Regions from separate parts of the Lysobacter sp. A378 genome, predicted to be linked through region 1. Evidence: riboswitches for the same ligand, from Rfam matches in the RefSeq annotation. Region 1 holds a riboswitch; the other holds the start of a gene.
The links. A riboswitch is a leader RNA that binds a small molecule or an ion and turns the genes downstream of it on or off. The one in region 1 is predicted to bind cobalamin.
Positions count from the first base shown of each region.

Region 2: it holds a riboswitch for cobalamin, as region 1 does, so the genes downstream of both, btuB (TonB-dependent vitamin B12 receptor) here and ACW7G1_RS13745 (ribonucleoside-diphosphate reductase subunit alpha) in region 1, are expected to answer to the same signal.

Region 1 is NZ_JBSVRK010000004.1:197,088-204,225, forward strand. Features, by position in the region: gene ACW7G1_RS13740 (phosphoglycerate kinase) at 1-918, opposite strand, end outside; cobalamin riboswitch at 1,124-1,333, shown strand; gene ACW7G1_RS13745 (ribonucleoside-diphosphate reductase subunit alpha) at 1,717-4,062, shown strand; gene ACW7G1_RS13750 (ribonucleotide-diphosphate reductase subunit beta) at 4,101-5,111, shown strand; gene ACW7G1_RS13755 (acyl-CoA thioesterase) at 5,098-5,517, shown strand; gene ACW7G1_RS13760 (catalase family peroxidase) at 5,620-6,738, shown strand; gene ACW7G1_RS13765 (cytochrome b) at 6,735-7,138, shown strand, end outside.
Region 2 is NZ_JBSVRK010000003.1:149,678-156,815, forward strand. Features, by position in the region: gene ccoS (cbb3-type cytochrome oxidase assembly protein CcoS) at 1-118, shown strand, start outside; gene ACW7G1_RS12140 (sulfite exporter TauE/SafE family protein) at 121-849, shown strand; gene queD (6-carboxytetrahydropterin synthase QueD) at 907-1,260, shown strand; gene ACW7G1_RS12150 (phasin family protein) at 1,378-1,815, shown strand; gene bioD (dethiobiotin synthase) at 1,889-2,578, opposite strand; gene ACW7G1_RS12160 (GAF domain-containing protein) at 2,630-3,112, shown strand; gene ACW7G1_RS12165 (TfoX/Sxy family protein) at 3,109-3,474, shown strand; cobalamin riboswitch at 3,522-3,782, shown strand; gene btuB (TonB-dependent vitamin B12 receptor) at 3,919-5,817, shown strand; gene glmS (glutamine--fructose-6-phosphate transaminase (isomerizing)) at 6,049-7,138, opposite strand, start outside.

The DNA of each region.
Region 1 (7,138 bases):
TGCCGCGTAGCGCGCCGCCGTGTCCGGGCCGATGTCGAGGATCATGTCGTCGGCGTCGACCGCATCGACCGCCTTCACCGTCGCCAGTGCATCGGCCGCGAATGCCGGCGCGACGACCACGTCGGTCGGCACCGGAATGTCGGCGCCGCGCGCTTTCGCATCGCTCATGATCTGCTTCGCGGTGTCGATCAGGTCCATCTCCACCAGCGACTTGCCCACGCCATGGCCCATCGCGGCGATGAAGGTGTTGGCGATGCCGCCACCGACGATCAGCTGGTCGACCTTGCCGACCAGCGAGGACAGCAATTCAAGTTTGGTGCTGACCTTGGAGCCGGCAACGATCGCCAGCAACGGCCGCGCGGGCTGGTCGAGCGCCTTGCCCAGCGCGTCCAGCTCGGCCATCAGCAGCGGGCCGCCGGCGGCGACCGGCGCGTGCCGGATGACGCCGTGGGTGGACGCCTGCGCGCGGTGCGAGGTACCGAACGCGTCCATCACGAACACATCGCACAGCGCGGCATACCGCTTCGACAAGGCCTCGTCATCGGCCTTCTCGCCGACGTTCATGCGGCAGTTTTCCAGCAACACCAACTGGCCGGGCGCGACATCGACACCGTCGACCCAGTCCTTGACCAGCGGCACCTCGATGCCGAGCAGCTCGGACAGCCGATTGGCGACCGGCGCCAGCGAATCGGCTTCGCTCCACGCGCCTTCGCTCGGCCGCCCGAGGTGCGACATCACCATCACCGCCGCGCCCTTTTCCAATGCCAGTCGCAGCGTCGGCAGCGCCGCCGCGATTCGCTGCTCGGAAGTGATGCGGGCCGGCTGGCCGGCGACATGCTCGATCGGCACGTTCAGGTCTTCGCGGATCAGTACGCGTTTGCCGGAAAGGTCGAGGTCGGTCATGCGGAGAATGGTCATGGGCGCTTCCGTGGTCATGCGGGTGAGCCTGGACATTCACCAGGCGGGACCGGCCATTGTCCCGTTCGGGGAGATGCCGGGCAAATCCTGTAGCCCTGCAGAAAGCCGGTTCCGCAGGTAGCGCGGGCACAACGGCGCTCCAAGCGAACTTGATCCTTCCCAGCATCACTTATCCTACATATTGTGTTGACTAAAAATACAAACACGATATGTTGTGTCTGTCGGTGCCGATCCTCGCGGTCGGCTGAAAAGGGAAGCCGGTGTGAATCCGGCGCTGCCCCGCAGCGGTAAATGGAAACGAACGCCGTCTTGGCACTGGGGGCAACACGCCCTGGGAAGCGACGGCCAGTAGGAAAGACAGGCATTGCCTGCCCACGTCCAGAGCCCGAAGACCTGCCGACAACCGCGTGATGCACACCGCGCGGTGACCGGCCAGGGAGTCTTCGGGGGAAGACGGTCGGTGTCGCAGCACCCTGCCTCGGGCAGGGTGGCAGGGCGTCCTCCGATGCCCGGCGACACCTTCCGTTTCAGACCCGAGAATTCCACCGCCCGCGGGGGCGTGGCCGTGCCGTCGACAGCGCGCTTTGTGCGTGCCGGCGGTACGCCCATGCCTCCGTGCGTCGACCTTCGAGGGAAGGCCGTCGACCCGTGCGCCCTGCACCGGAGCCCATCCACATGACCACCCTCGAACCAGCCACGGCCGACCTCGACCCGATTGCCGCAGCCCACACGGCTATACCCCCGAAAGAAGCCGCCGAACCCGGCTTCACCCTGACCCCGCCGGCCACCGCACTGAGCATGCGCGTGACCAAGCGCAACGGCAGCCACGAACCGGTCGACCTCAACAAGATCGTGCGTGCGATCACCCGCTGCAGCGACGATCTGTACGCGATCGACCCGATGCGCGTCGCCACCCGCACGATCTCCGGCCTGTACGACGGCGCGACCACGTCCGAGCTGGACGAGCTGTCGATCCGCACCGCCGCCCTGCTGACCGCCGAGGAACCCGAATACGGCCGCCTCGCGGCACGCCTGCTGGCCGGGGTGATCGAGAAGGAAGTCGCGTCCATCGACATCAATGCGTTCTCGCAATCGGTACAGCGCGGCTACGACCTGGGCCTGATCAACGACCGCCTGCTGGGCTTCGTGCAGGCCAACGCGCGCAAGCTCAACGACGCGATCGACAACACGCTCAACACCCGCTTCGACTATTTCGGCCTGCGCACGGTGTACGACCGCTACCTGTTGCGCCACCCGACCGCGCGCACGGTGATCGAGACGCCGCAGCAGTTCTTCCTGCGCATCGCCTGCGCCTTGTCGGAGGACGTGGCCGACGCGCTCGCGCTTTACCGGCGCATGGCCCAGCTGGACTACCTGCCCAGCTCGCCGACGCTGTTCAACGCCGGCACCACCCACGAGCAGTTGTCGAGCTGCTTCCTGCTCGACTCGCCCGAAGACTCGTTGGAAGCGATCTACCAGCGCTACATGGACGTCGCCAAGCTGAGCAAGTTCAGCGGCGGCATCGGCCTGTCCTACAGCCGCGTGCGCTCGCGCGGCTCGCTGATCCGGTCCACCAACGGGATGAGCAACGGCATCGTGCCGTGGCTGAAAACGCTGGACGCCTCGGTCGCGGCGGTCAACCAGGGAGGCAAGCGCAAGGGCGCGGCCTGCGTATACCTGGAGCCGTGGCATGCCGACGTGGAGGAGTTCCTGGAACTGCGCGACAACACCGGTGAGGACGCCCGCCGCACCCACAACCTCAACCTCGCCAACTGGATCCCCGACGAGTTCATGCGCCGGGTGGAAGCCGATGCGATGTGGTCGCTGTTCGATCCGGCGGCGCTGGCAAAGAACGGTGCGCCGTCATTGACCGACCTGTTCGGCGAGGCGTTCGACCGCGCGTATCACGCGGCCGAAGCCGCCGGTCTGGCGACCCGTCAGGTCAAGGCGCGCGAGCTGTACGGACGGATGATCCGCACCCTCGCCCAGACCGGCAACGGCTGGATGAACTTCAAGGACAAGTCCAACCGCGCCTGCAACCAGACCCTGCGCAAGGGCAACGTGGTGCATCTGTCGAACCTGTGCACGGAGATCCTGGAGGTCACTTCGCAGGATGAGACGGCGGTCTGCAACCTGGGTTCGATCAACCTCGCCCACCACGTCGAGGGCGGGCAACCCGGCAGCGGTGCGGCGCGCTTCGATTTCGGCAAGCTCGCCGAGACCGTGCGCCTGGCGGTACGCCAGCTGGACCGCGTGATCGACCTGAACTTCTACCCGATCGACACCGCACGCCGGGCGAACCTGAAATGGCGGCCGGTCGGGCTGGGGGCGATGGGCCTGCAGGATGTGTTTTTCCAGCTGCGCCTGCCGTTCGATTCCGAGCCGGCGCGCGAGCTGTCCAAGCGGATTGCCGAGGAAATCTACTTCCATGCGCTGGCGGCCTCCTGCGAGCTCGCCGTCGAGCAAGGCAAGCATCCGGCGTTCGGCGACACCCGCGCCTCGCAGGGCGAATTGCAGTTCGAAGCGTGGGGAGTGGCACCGGCTGACCCTGCCCGCTGGGACCCACTGCGCGAGCGTATCCGCGCGCACGGTTTGCGCAACTCGCTGCTGATCGCGATTGCCCCGACCGCCACCATCGCCTCGATCGCGGGCTGCTACGAATGCATCGAGCCGCAAGTGTCCAACCTGTTCAAGCGCGAGACCCTGTCGGGCGACTTCCTCGTGGTCAACAAGTACCTGGTCGAGGAGCTCAAGACGCTCGGGCTGTGGACGCCGGAGCTGCGTGACGCGGTGAAGATGGCCGACGGTTCGATCCAGGGCATCACCGCGATTCCCGAATCCCTGCGCGATATCTACCGCACCGTCTGGGAACTGCCGATGCGCTCGCTCATCGACATGGCCGCCGACCGCGGCGCCTTCATCGACCAGAGCCAGTCGCTGAACCTGTTCATGGAAAACCCGAACATCGGCGCGTTGTCGTCGATGTACATGTACGCGTGGAAGCAGGGACTGAAGACCACCTACTACCTGCGCTCGCGCCCGGCGACGCGGATCGCCAAATCGACCGTCAGCGCGCCGGTGCCCAGCAGCGAGGCGATCGCCTGCTCGCTGGAAAATCCGGAAAGCTGCGAAGCCTGCCAATGACGCGCCACGCATTTCACGCACTCTCCCCAGGAATCCCCATGACCACCCCACGGCTGCTTGATCCCGGCTTCGACCTCACCCTGCGCCCGATGCGCTACCCGCGTTTCTACGAGATGTACCGCGATGCGATCCGCAACACCTGGACGGTCGAGGAGGTCGATTTCTCGCTCGACGTCAACGACCTGCGCGGCAAGCTCGGCCCGGCCGAGCGCCACCTGGTCGAACGACTGGTCGCATTTTTCGCCACTGGCGACTCGATCGTCGCCAACAACCTGGTGCTGAACCTTTACCAGCACATCAACGCGCCCGAAGCCCGCATGTACCTGTCGCGGCAACTGTACGAGGAGGCGCTGCATGTGCAGTTCTACCTGACCCTGCTGGACACCTACCTGCCCGACGACAAAGCGCGTACCGAAGCGTTTGCGGCAGTCGAGAACATCCCGTCGATCCGCGCCAAGGCCGACTTCTGCTTCAAGTGGATCGACTCGATCCAGGACCTGAAACGCATCGAGACGCGCGAGCAGCGTCGCCAGTTCCTGCTCAACCTGATCTGCTTCGCCGCCTGCATCGAAGGCCTGTTCTTCTTCGGCGCCTTTGCCTACGTGTATTACCTGCGCTCGCGCGGTCTGCTGCATGGATTGGCCTCGGGCACCAACTGGGTGTTCCGCGACGAAAGCTGCCACATGGCGTTCGCCTTCGAGGTGATCCGCACCGCGCGCGAGGAGGAGCCGGAGCTGTTTGACGAGTCGATGCAGCGCGATGTCATCCAGATGCTGACCGAGGCCGTGGAATGCGAAATGCTGTTCGCCGCCGACACGCTTTCTGGTGGCGTGGTCGGCCTGTCGCTGAAGGACATGCGCCAGTACCTGGAATATTGCGCCGACCAGCGGCTCGGCCAGCTCGGCATGCCAAAGCATTTCGGCGCAGGCAATCCGTTCGGCTTCATGGACCTGCAGGACGTGCAGGAAGTGACCAACTTCTTCGAACGCCGGGTCTCCGCCTATCAGGTCGGCGTGCAGGGCGAGGTCGCCTTCGATGCCGCGTTCTGAGCCCGTCACCGAGGCGCGCATGACCGAGATTGTGTTCCCCGACCACACCAACCACCTGGGCACGCTGTTTGGCGGCCAGGCGCTGGCGTGGATGGACAAGGCTGCATTCATTGCTGCCTCACGCTACGCGCGCGGCACGGTGGTCACCGCGCGCTCGGAGCAAGTCGACTTTCACACCGCGGTCAACCAGGGCGCGCTGGTGCAATTGGTCGCACGGGTGATCGCCACCGGTCGCACCTCCTTGCAGGTAGAAGTGGAGATGCACAGCGAGGACCTGCATTCGGGCGCGTCGCTGCTGGCCACACGCGGTCGCTTCACCATGGTCGCACTGGACTCCGAAGGTCGACCAACCGCGGTCCCGCCATTGTCCCGTTCGGGAGATGCTGGGCAAACTTTGCCTAGTTGACGACAACGTGGCTCCGCACTCGTTCATCGAAGATTCGAGAAGATCGGGAATAAAGCCTGGTCGGGTGCGTCTTACGGGTTGCCCCCTCCATTCGAGCATCCCATGACGCTACCCGAGCCTTCCAACGACCCGCGGCCCCCTTTCGAACCTCCGGCGCGAACCGGCCGGCGGCGGCTGCTGGCCCTGGCTGGCATCGGTGCCATTGCCTTCGGTGCCGCAGGCGCCTTCGCATGGACGGCCGGATGGCTGGGCGGCGATCGACTCACCGCGCAGCGCATCGTCGGTGCCATGGAAGCCAACGGCCCGAGGCATCCAGGCTTTCGGCGAAATCACGCCAAGGGCGTCTGTATCAGTGGCACGTTCCAGGCCACTGAGCAGGCACGCACACTGTCCACTACACCAGTGTTCTCGGGCGCGCCGATTCATTTCATCGGGCGATTCTCGATCGGCGGGGGCAATCCGCATGGCGCCGACAACACCGCGCGCGTACGCAGCATGGCGCTCCAGTTTGGCGGCCCCGATGAAGCGCAATGGCGCATGGCCATGAACAGCTTCCCCTTCTTCGCCGTATCCACCCCGGAGCAGTTCCAGCAGCAGGTCCTGGCCAAACGCCCCGATCCTGCAACCGGCAAGCCGGATCCCGCAGCAATGGAAGCGTTCCTCGCCGGCCACCCACAAGCCAGGAAGTTCCAGCAATGGGCGAAACACGCGCCGTGGTCCGATAGCTGGGCGAACACGCAATACAACAGCGTCAACGCATTCCGCTTCATTGACGCCGGCGGCGCTGTCCGGTTCGTGCGGTGGTCGATGCGGCCGCGCGCGCCGTTTCGCGCGCTGGCAACGGCCGAGCGCCAACAGGCCGACGTCGACTTCCTTGCCCGCGACCTGCAGGCACGGTTGGTCCGGGCCCCGTTGTACTGGGACATGGTGGTGACCATCGCGAACGCCGACGACCCGGTCAATGACCCCACCCGCCCCTGGCCCAATACGCGTACGCAGGTGGTGGCGGGCACGCTGAGCCTGGTGCATGCCGAGCCGCAGGCCAGCGGCGAATGCCGCGACGTCAACTTCGATCCATTGATCCTGCCGCCGGGCGTCGCCGCATCGGACGACCCGATCCTCGCCGCGCGCTCGGCGGCCTACTCGCAATCCTTCAACCGCCGCCAACGCGAGATCGCGCTGGGCGACACCGCCGCCACCGGACAGGAACGTACACCATGAGCGCACCCCTGCATTTCAACGCTACCGCGCGCTGGCTGCACTGGCTGATGGCCGCGATGATCCTGTCGATGCTGTTCATCGGCGTGGGCATGGTGACTTCGGTATCGGCCCGGCCGTGGTTGATCGACCTGCACCGCCCCTTGGGCATCGCCATCCTGATGTTGGCCATACTCCGGCTGCGCAACCGCCTGCGGAGCCCCGCGGTCGCCTTGCCATCGACGCTTCCACGCTGGCAGAAAGCCGCTGCGCGCGCGTCCCACTGGCTGCTCTACGGAATGATGCTGGCCATGCCGCTGATCGGCTGGGCCATGTTGTCGGCAGGCGGGTTTCCGGTCCAGCTATCGGAATCGTTCGTACTACCGCCCATCGCACCGCAAAATACGGCGCTCTACGCGGCCCT
Region 2 (7,138 bases), on a different contig from region 1:
GCACGACCGCGTCGCACCCTTGCCACCTCCGGCCACTGGCACCGCTGATGATATCGATATCGATGCTGTCGCGCCGGCAGACGGCCGCCGTACCGGCGACGGCCGGCAAGCTGACTGACCATGCCGATTGACTGGCTCACCCTCGGCGCCGCCCTGCTCACCGGACTCATGGGCGGCGTGCATTGCGCGGCGATGTGCGGCGGCATTGCCACCGGGTTCTCGGCGATGGGGCCGAAGGCCAGCTGGAAGTATGCGATCGAACCAAACCTGGGCCGGGTGCTTGGCTACACTGCGGCCGGCGCGATTGCGGGCGGCATCGGTCACGGCATCGTCGACCTGGCCCGGCTGGATTGGCTGGCGTGGGGGTTGCGCGCTGCGGTCGGACTGGTCCTGATCGTGGTCGCGGCGCGGCTGCTGGATCGCAAGGGCCGGCTGGCGTTCCTGTCCGGGCCGGGCACCGGCGCGCTGTGGTCGAAACTGCGACCGTTGCAACGGCGGCTGCTGCCCGCCAACACCAGCGCAAAACGGATCGGGCTGGGCATGTTGTGGGGCTGGATGCCATGCGGCCTGAGCACCACCATGCTGGCCGCAGCGTGGCTGCAGGCCGATGCTCGCAACGGTGCGTTGACGATGGCCGCGTTTGGCCTTGGCACACTGCCGTTGATGGTGTCGCTGACCTGGTCCGGGGCGCGGTTGGGCCAGCGCCTGCAGCGTGGCGGCTGGCGGCTGGGCGCGGGCTTGCTGGTACTGGCGGCGGGCCTGTTGACGCTGGCCTCGCCGTGGCTGATGCAGGTGCCGGCGATGCATGGCCTGCTGTCTGCGCTGGGCTGCCTGCCGCGCGCGACCTGAGTCCGTCCCCGCCGCACCAATACCGCCCGAGCACCAACCGCGGCGATACAATGACGCATGGATATCTTCAAGATTTTTACCCTGGAGGCTGCGCATCGCCTGCCCAACGTTCCCGAAGGACACAAGTGCGCGCGCCTGCACGGCCACTCCTTCCGGGTCGAAATCCACCTGGAAGGCGAGCCTGGTGCGGAAACCGGCTGGGTGGTCGACTTTGCCGACGTCAAAGCCGCCTTCCAGCCGCTGTACGACCAGCTCGACCACAACTACCTCAACGACATCGAGGGTCTCGACAACCCGACCAGCGAGCGCATCGCGATATGGATCTGGGATCGGCTCAAACCCGCCTTGCCATTGTTGAGTGAAGTGGTGGTGCACGAGACCTGCACGTCGGGCTGCCGGTACCGGGGGTAAAAGCTGAACGATATTCAGCTTGCGGATTGATCGATGTTGCATCGCAACATATGGGCAGTTATGCTGCAACGCACAAATCGACAAATCTCTTGTCGACGCCAGCAGGAGCCTCCCGCCATGTACCAGCAATTCAACGAGCAGTTCGCCGCCGCCACGCGTCAGTTCGCGGATGCCGCGGCCCAGGTCAACCGCCTCGCGATCGAAAATGTCGAAGCCGTATTCGGCCTGCAGATGGCCGCGATCGAAGACCGCGCCAATGCCACCTTTGCGTTCCTCGGTGAAGCCGCCGAAGTGCGCGACGCCGACGGCCTCAAGAAGATCTGGCCGAAGGGCGTGCAGGTCGCCCGCGAGAACGTCGAGCGCGGCGTCGCCATTGGCCAGGAAGTGATCGGCCGCACCACCAAGGCCAATGAGCAGATCAGCGACATCACCAAGTCGCAGCTCGAAGCCACCGCCAAGACCACCCAGGCCAATGCCGAGAAAGTCGCCAAGGCCGTGACCGAGAAGGCCGAGTCGTTCACCAAGGGTGCGACCAAGGCTTCCAAGTCCAAGTAAGTCTCTCTCTCCAGCTACGGCCGGAACACGAAACCCGGAAGCGCAGGCTTCCGGGTTTTTTGTTGCCCGCCGATCAGGCCGGGAGCACGGTATCGGGCAGTTGCAGGTGCCCGGCCAGGGCAGCGGGATCAGGCTGGGGTCGATGGGGCAATCGTCCCCAGCACGGCATTGGCAGGCGATCGCACAGCGTCTGGAAGTTGTCGTCGATGCGCGCCATCGCCGGATCCACTTCATTGGCGATCCAGCCCAGCAATGGCACGCCATCGGCCTGGATCGCCCGCACGCTCAGCCGCGCATGGTTGATGCAACCCAGCCGCAGACCCACGACCAGCACGACCGGCAGGTCCAGCGCGCGGACCAGGTCGAGCTGATCCAGCCGTGCCGACAACGGCGCGGCCCAGCCGCCGACGCCTTCGACCACCACCGTGTCGGCCTGCGCCGCCAGCCGCGCATGGGCGTCCAGCAACGGTGCCAGTTGCAACTCGACGCCCTCATCGCGCAACGCCAGTTCGGGCGCAATCGGCGATTGCAGTGCAAACGGATTGATGTCGGCATACGCCGGTCGCGGGTCACTGGCGGCCTGTAACAACAAGGCGTCCTCGTTGCGCCAGGCACCGTCAATGAACCCACAACCGCTGGCCACCGGTTTCATCCCGACCGCGCGCCGGCCGCGTGCGCGCAAGGCGTGCAGCAAACTCGCGCTGGCGACGGATTTTCCCACCCCGGTGTCGGTACCGGTGACATAGAAACTACGGATATCCATGGCCACATGGTAGTCCCGGCCCACCGACATCACCGCTGCTAGACTGGAACCATGTTCAATCCCACCTCTCTGTCCGGCAGCAAGCCGGAACAATATGCCGACCTTGCGGCCCAGGTCCGCGCCCTGCTCGCTGGCGAGCGCGACCGGATCGCCAATGCGGCCAATTTGTCGGCGCTGGTGTATCACGCACTGCCGGCGCTGAACTGGGTCGGATTTTATTTTTTCGATGGTCGCGAACTGGTGGTCGGGCCATTCCAGGGCCAGCCGGCCTGCGTGCGCATCGCGCTCGACAGGGGCGTGTGTGGCGCGGCGGCATCCACTCGCAAGACCCAACGCGTTGCCGACGTCAATGAATTCGAAGGCCATGTGGCCTGCGACTCGGCCTCGCGATCGGAACTGGTGGTCCCGCTGTTTCGCGGCGATGAGCTGATCGGCGTGTTCGATATCGACAGCCCGCAGACGAACCGCTTCGACGCGGACGACCAAGTCGGGATGGAAGCCATTGCACGGATATTCCTGGAGTCGCTGGAATGAAGGAGAAGCTGCGCAATATCGGGCCCAAATCCAGTGCCTGGTTGCGGCAGGTCGGCCTGCACAGCCGCGACGAGCTGGTCGAACTCGGTCCGGTCGAGGCATTCATGCGGGTCAAGCGCGCGGGTTTCAAACCGACCCTCAACCTGCTCTATTCCCTCGAGGGCGCGCTGCTGGATTGCCATTGGCAGGATATTCCCGAACAACGCCGCGACCAGTTGGTCGCCGCCGCCGAAGCGGCCACCGGCCAGTTGCCGCCGCCCCGGCACAGTCCACCGGCCGGCCCGGTCACCACGACCGTGTTGACCGCCGACACTGTGCCCGCCAGGCCCGACCCGGACGCGCCCTATCGGCGCAACTACTGAGCCGCCGCGTTGCCGCCACCCTTTGCGCTGGCCACCGCCGATCGCTTAGACTGCGCACGCTTCGAGGTGACCCGGCGGCGTCCTGCCAAGGGGTTGAAACGGGAAGCCGGTGACACCGCCAACGCGGTCACCCCGGCACTGCCCCCGCAACGGTAAGCGAGCCCAGCCGCGGCTCACCGCCACTGTGTGGCAAGTCTCCTGGGACTTGCAGGCATTCATCAAGAATGCTGCATGGGAAGGCGCCACGGCCGGTGTCGACAACGACACCACTCGCGAGTCCGGAGACCGGCCTGGATGCAGGGTTTCGACCCACTATTGGTTGCGATGCGGCGGGCATTGCGGCGACAACGCCGGTGCCCGTCCGACCGTTTTCGCAACAACTCCCCTCCAAGCAGCTTCCCCAAGCCCGGCACGGCGATTTCCGTGCGCGTTGGAGAACCATCGATGCAGTCCCGTTCGCTGTCCCTGGCCGTTGCGGCCGTTCTTGTCCTGCCTGTTGCCGCCTTGACGGGGCCGGCCCACGCCGCCGGCGCGCCCCTGCTCGAAGCCGCTCCGCAATCGGCCACCGATCTCGATGGCGTGGTGGTCACCGCCACCCGTACCGCGATCGACGTCGACACCGCACTTGCTCCGGTCGAGGTGATCGACCGCGCCGAGATCGAGCGCAGCCAGGCCCGTTCGCTGCCGGACCTGCTGCGCGGCCGCGCCGGCGTGTCGATGTCCAACCAGGGTGGCGCCGGCAAGCTGACGACGCTGTTCCTGCGCGGCAGCGAGTCCGACCACGTCGTGGTGCTGGTCGACGGCATCCGGATCGGGTCTGCCACCTCCGGCCTGGTGTCGCTGCAGAACCTGCCGCTGGCGCTGGTCGAACGGGTCGAGATCGTCCGCGGGCCGCGCTCCAGCCTGTACGGCAGCGAGGCGATCGGCGGAGTGATCCAGATCTTTACCCGTCGCGTTGGCGATGCCCCGGGCTACGCGCCGCGCCTGCACGTCGGCGGCGGCAGCCACGGCGCGCATGAGTACGGCGTCGGTTTCGGCGGACGCAACGAGCGCACCTGGTTCGGTGTCGATTACCAGTTCCAGCGTACCGAGGGCTTCAACGCGTGCAGCGTCGCCGCCCCGGACCCGTTCGCTGCTGGATGCTTCATCGCCGCGCCGGAACCCGACCTGGACGGCTACATCCAGAACGCGCTGGCATTGCGCGGCGGCATCGACCTCAACGACGCCTGGCAACTCAGCGCGGTGGCCTTGCGCAGCGAGGGGGAGAACGACTTCGATGGCGACTTCACCAACCGCTCCGAGACCGTGCAGCAGGTGGTCGGGGGCAGCGTGCGCTGGCGACCGTCCGACACCCTGCAGTTGAAGCTGACTGCCGGCCGCAACGTCGATGCCTCCGAGCAGTTCAAGGACAGCGTCAACCTCGGCAATTTCGACACCGACCGCGACAGTGCCAGCCTGCAGGGCGACTTTGGCATCGGCGAGCAGCAGGCCATCACCGCCGGCGTCGACTGGCTGCGCGACCGGGTCGCCGGCAGCACCACCTATGACGAGAGCGAGCGCGGCAACCGTGCCGCGTTCGCGCAGTACCAGGGACGCTTCGGCGCGCAGTCGCTGCAGGCCAGCGTGCGCCGCGACGACAACGACCAGTTCGGCGGCCACACCACCGGCAGCGCGGCCTGGGGCATCGATTTCTCCGATAACTGGCGGCTCAGTGCCGGCTACGGCACCGCGTTCAAGGCGCCTACCTTCAACGAGTTGTACTACCCGTTTTTCGGCAATGCCGAGCTGCGTCCAGAAGAATCGAAGAGCGCCGAACTCGGCCTGGGCTGGAGTGGCGACCGCTTCGATGTCCGCCTCGACGCGTTCCAGACCACCGTCGACGACCTGATCGCGTTCGATGCCGCTATCGGCTTGCCCAACAACATTGATCGCGCACGCATGCGCGGCGCCGAACTCGGCATCGACACCGAGCTCGCACAGTGGCAGGTGGCCGCCAGCGTCAGCTTCCTGGACACCGAGAGCCTGACCGGCTTCCAGGCCGGCAACGACCTGCCACGCCGCGCCCGCGAGAGTGCCCGTCTCGACCTCGACCGCGCGTTCGGCGACTTCCGCATCGGCCTGACCGGCATCGCCGAAGGCGCGCGTTTCGACGACGTCGCCAACACCCGCCGCCTGCCCGGCTACGCGACTCTCGACCTGCGCGCCGAATACGCGTTGACCAATGTGCTGACCCTGCAGGGCCGGCTGGCCAACGTGTTCGACCGCGACTACGAGACCACCTCGTTCTACAACCAGCCGGGGCGCGAGTGGTTCGTGACCTTGCGTTACGCGCCCGCGCAGTAGGTCCAGGGAAAGCCTGAACACCCCCGCTGTCGCCGGTCATCCCCGCGAAGGCGGTCGTCCCCGCTTTCGCCGGTCGTCCCCGCTTTCGCCGGTCATTCCCGCTATCGCCCGTCATCCCCGCGAAGGCGGGGATCCATGGACCTGGATTCTCAAGCACTTAACGTCCATGAATGACCAGCCCTTTGGGCTGTTGTGGAGCGCTTCCCGCCTTCGCGGGAATGACGGCGGTTGTTACTCCACCGTCACCGACTTGGCCAGGTTTCTCGGCTTGTCCACGTCGGTACCGCGTGCCAATGCCACGTGGTAAGCGAGCAGTTGCACAGGGATGGTGTGGATCACCGGCGAGAGCACGCCGACGTGGCGGGGGGCGCGGATGACGTGGACACCCTCGGAGGGGCCGAACTGGCTTTCCTCGTCGGTGAACACGAACAGCTCGCCGCCGCGGGCGCGGACTTCCTGCATGTTGGACTTCACCTTCTCCAGCAGGCTGTCGTTGGGGGCGATCACCACCACCGGCATGTCCGCGGTCACCAGTGCCAGCGGGCCGTGCTTGAGCTCGCCGGCGGGGTAGGCCTCGGCGTGGATGTAGGAGATTTCCTTGAGCTTGAGCGCGCCTTCCAGGGCGATCGGGTAGTGCACGCCGCGGCCGAGGAACAGTGCATGTTCCTTGGGGGCAAACCGCTCGGACCAGGCGATGATCTGCGGCTCCAGGTTGAGCGCGTGCTGGACACTGCCGGGCAGGTGGCGCAAGGCGTCGAGGTACCCGGCCTCGCGGGCCTCGTCGAGGCGCCCCTGCAGCTTGGCCAGGGTCGCGGTCAAGGTGAACAGCGCGACCAGCTGGGTGGTGAAGGCCTTGGTCGAGGCGACGCCGATCTCGGCGCCGGCGCGGGTGTAGTAGACCAGCCGGCTGGCGCGCGGAATGGCGCTCTCAGGCACGTTGCAGATCGACAGGGTCTTATCGTGGCCGAGCGACTTGGCGTATTTCAGCGCCTCCATCGTGTCCAGCGTCTCGCCCGACTGCGACAGGGTGATGATCAGGTGCTTCGGGTTGGCTACCGCGTCGCGGTAGCGGTACTCGCTGGCAATCTCCACCGAGCACGGCAGCCCGGCGATCGCCTCGATCCAGTAACGCGCGGTCAGGCCGGCGTAGTAGCTGGTGCCGCAGGCGAGGATCTGCACGCCTTCGACGCCGGCCAGCACTTCCGCCGCGTCCGCACCGAACAACTCCGGCGAGAAGCCGTCGGCGTCGATTACCCCTTCGATGGTGTCGGCGATCGCGCGCGGCTGTTCGTGGATCTCCTTCTGCATGAAGTGGCTGTAG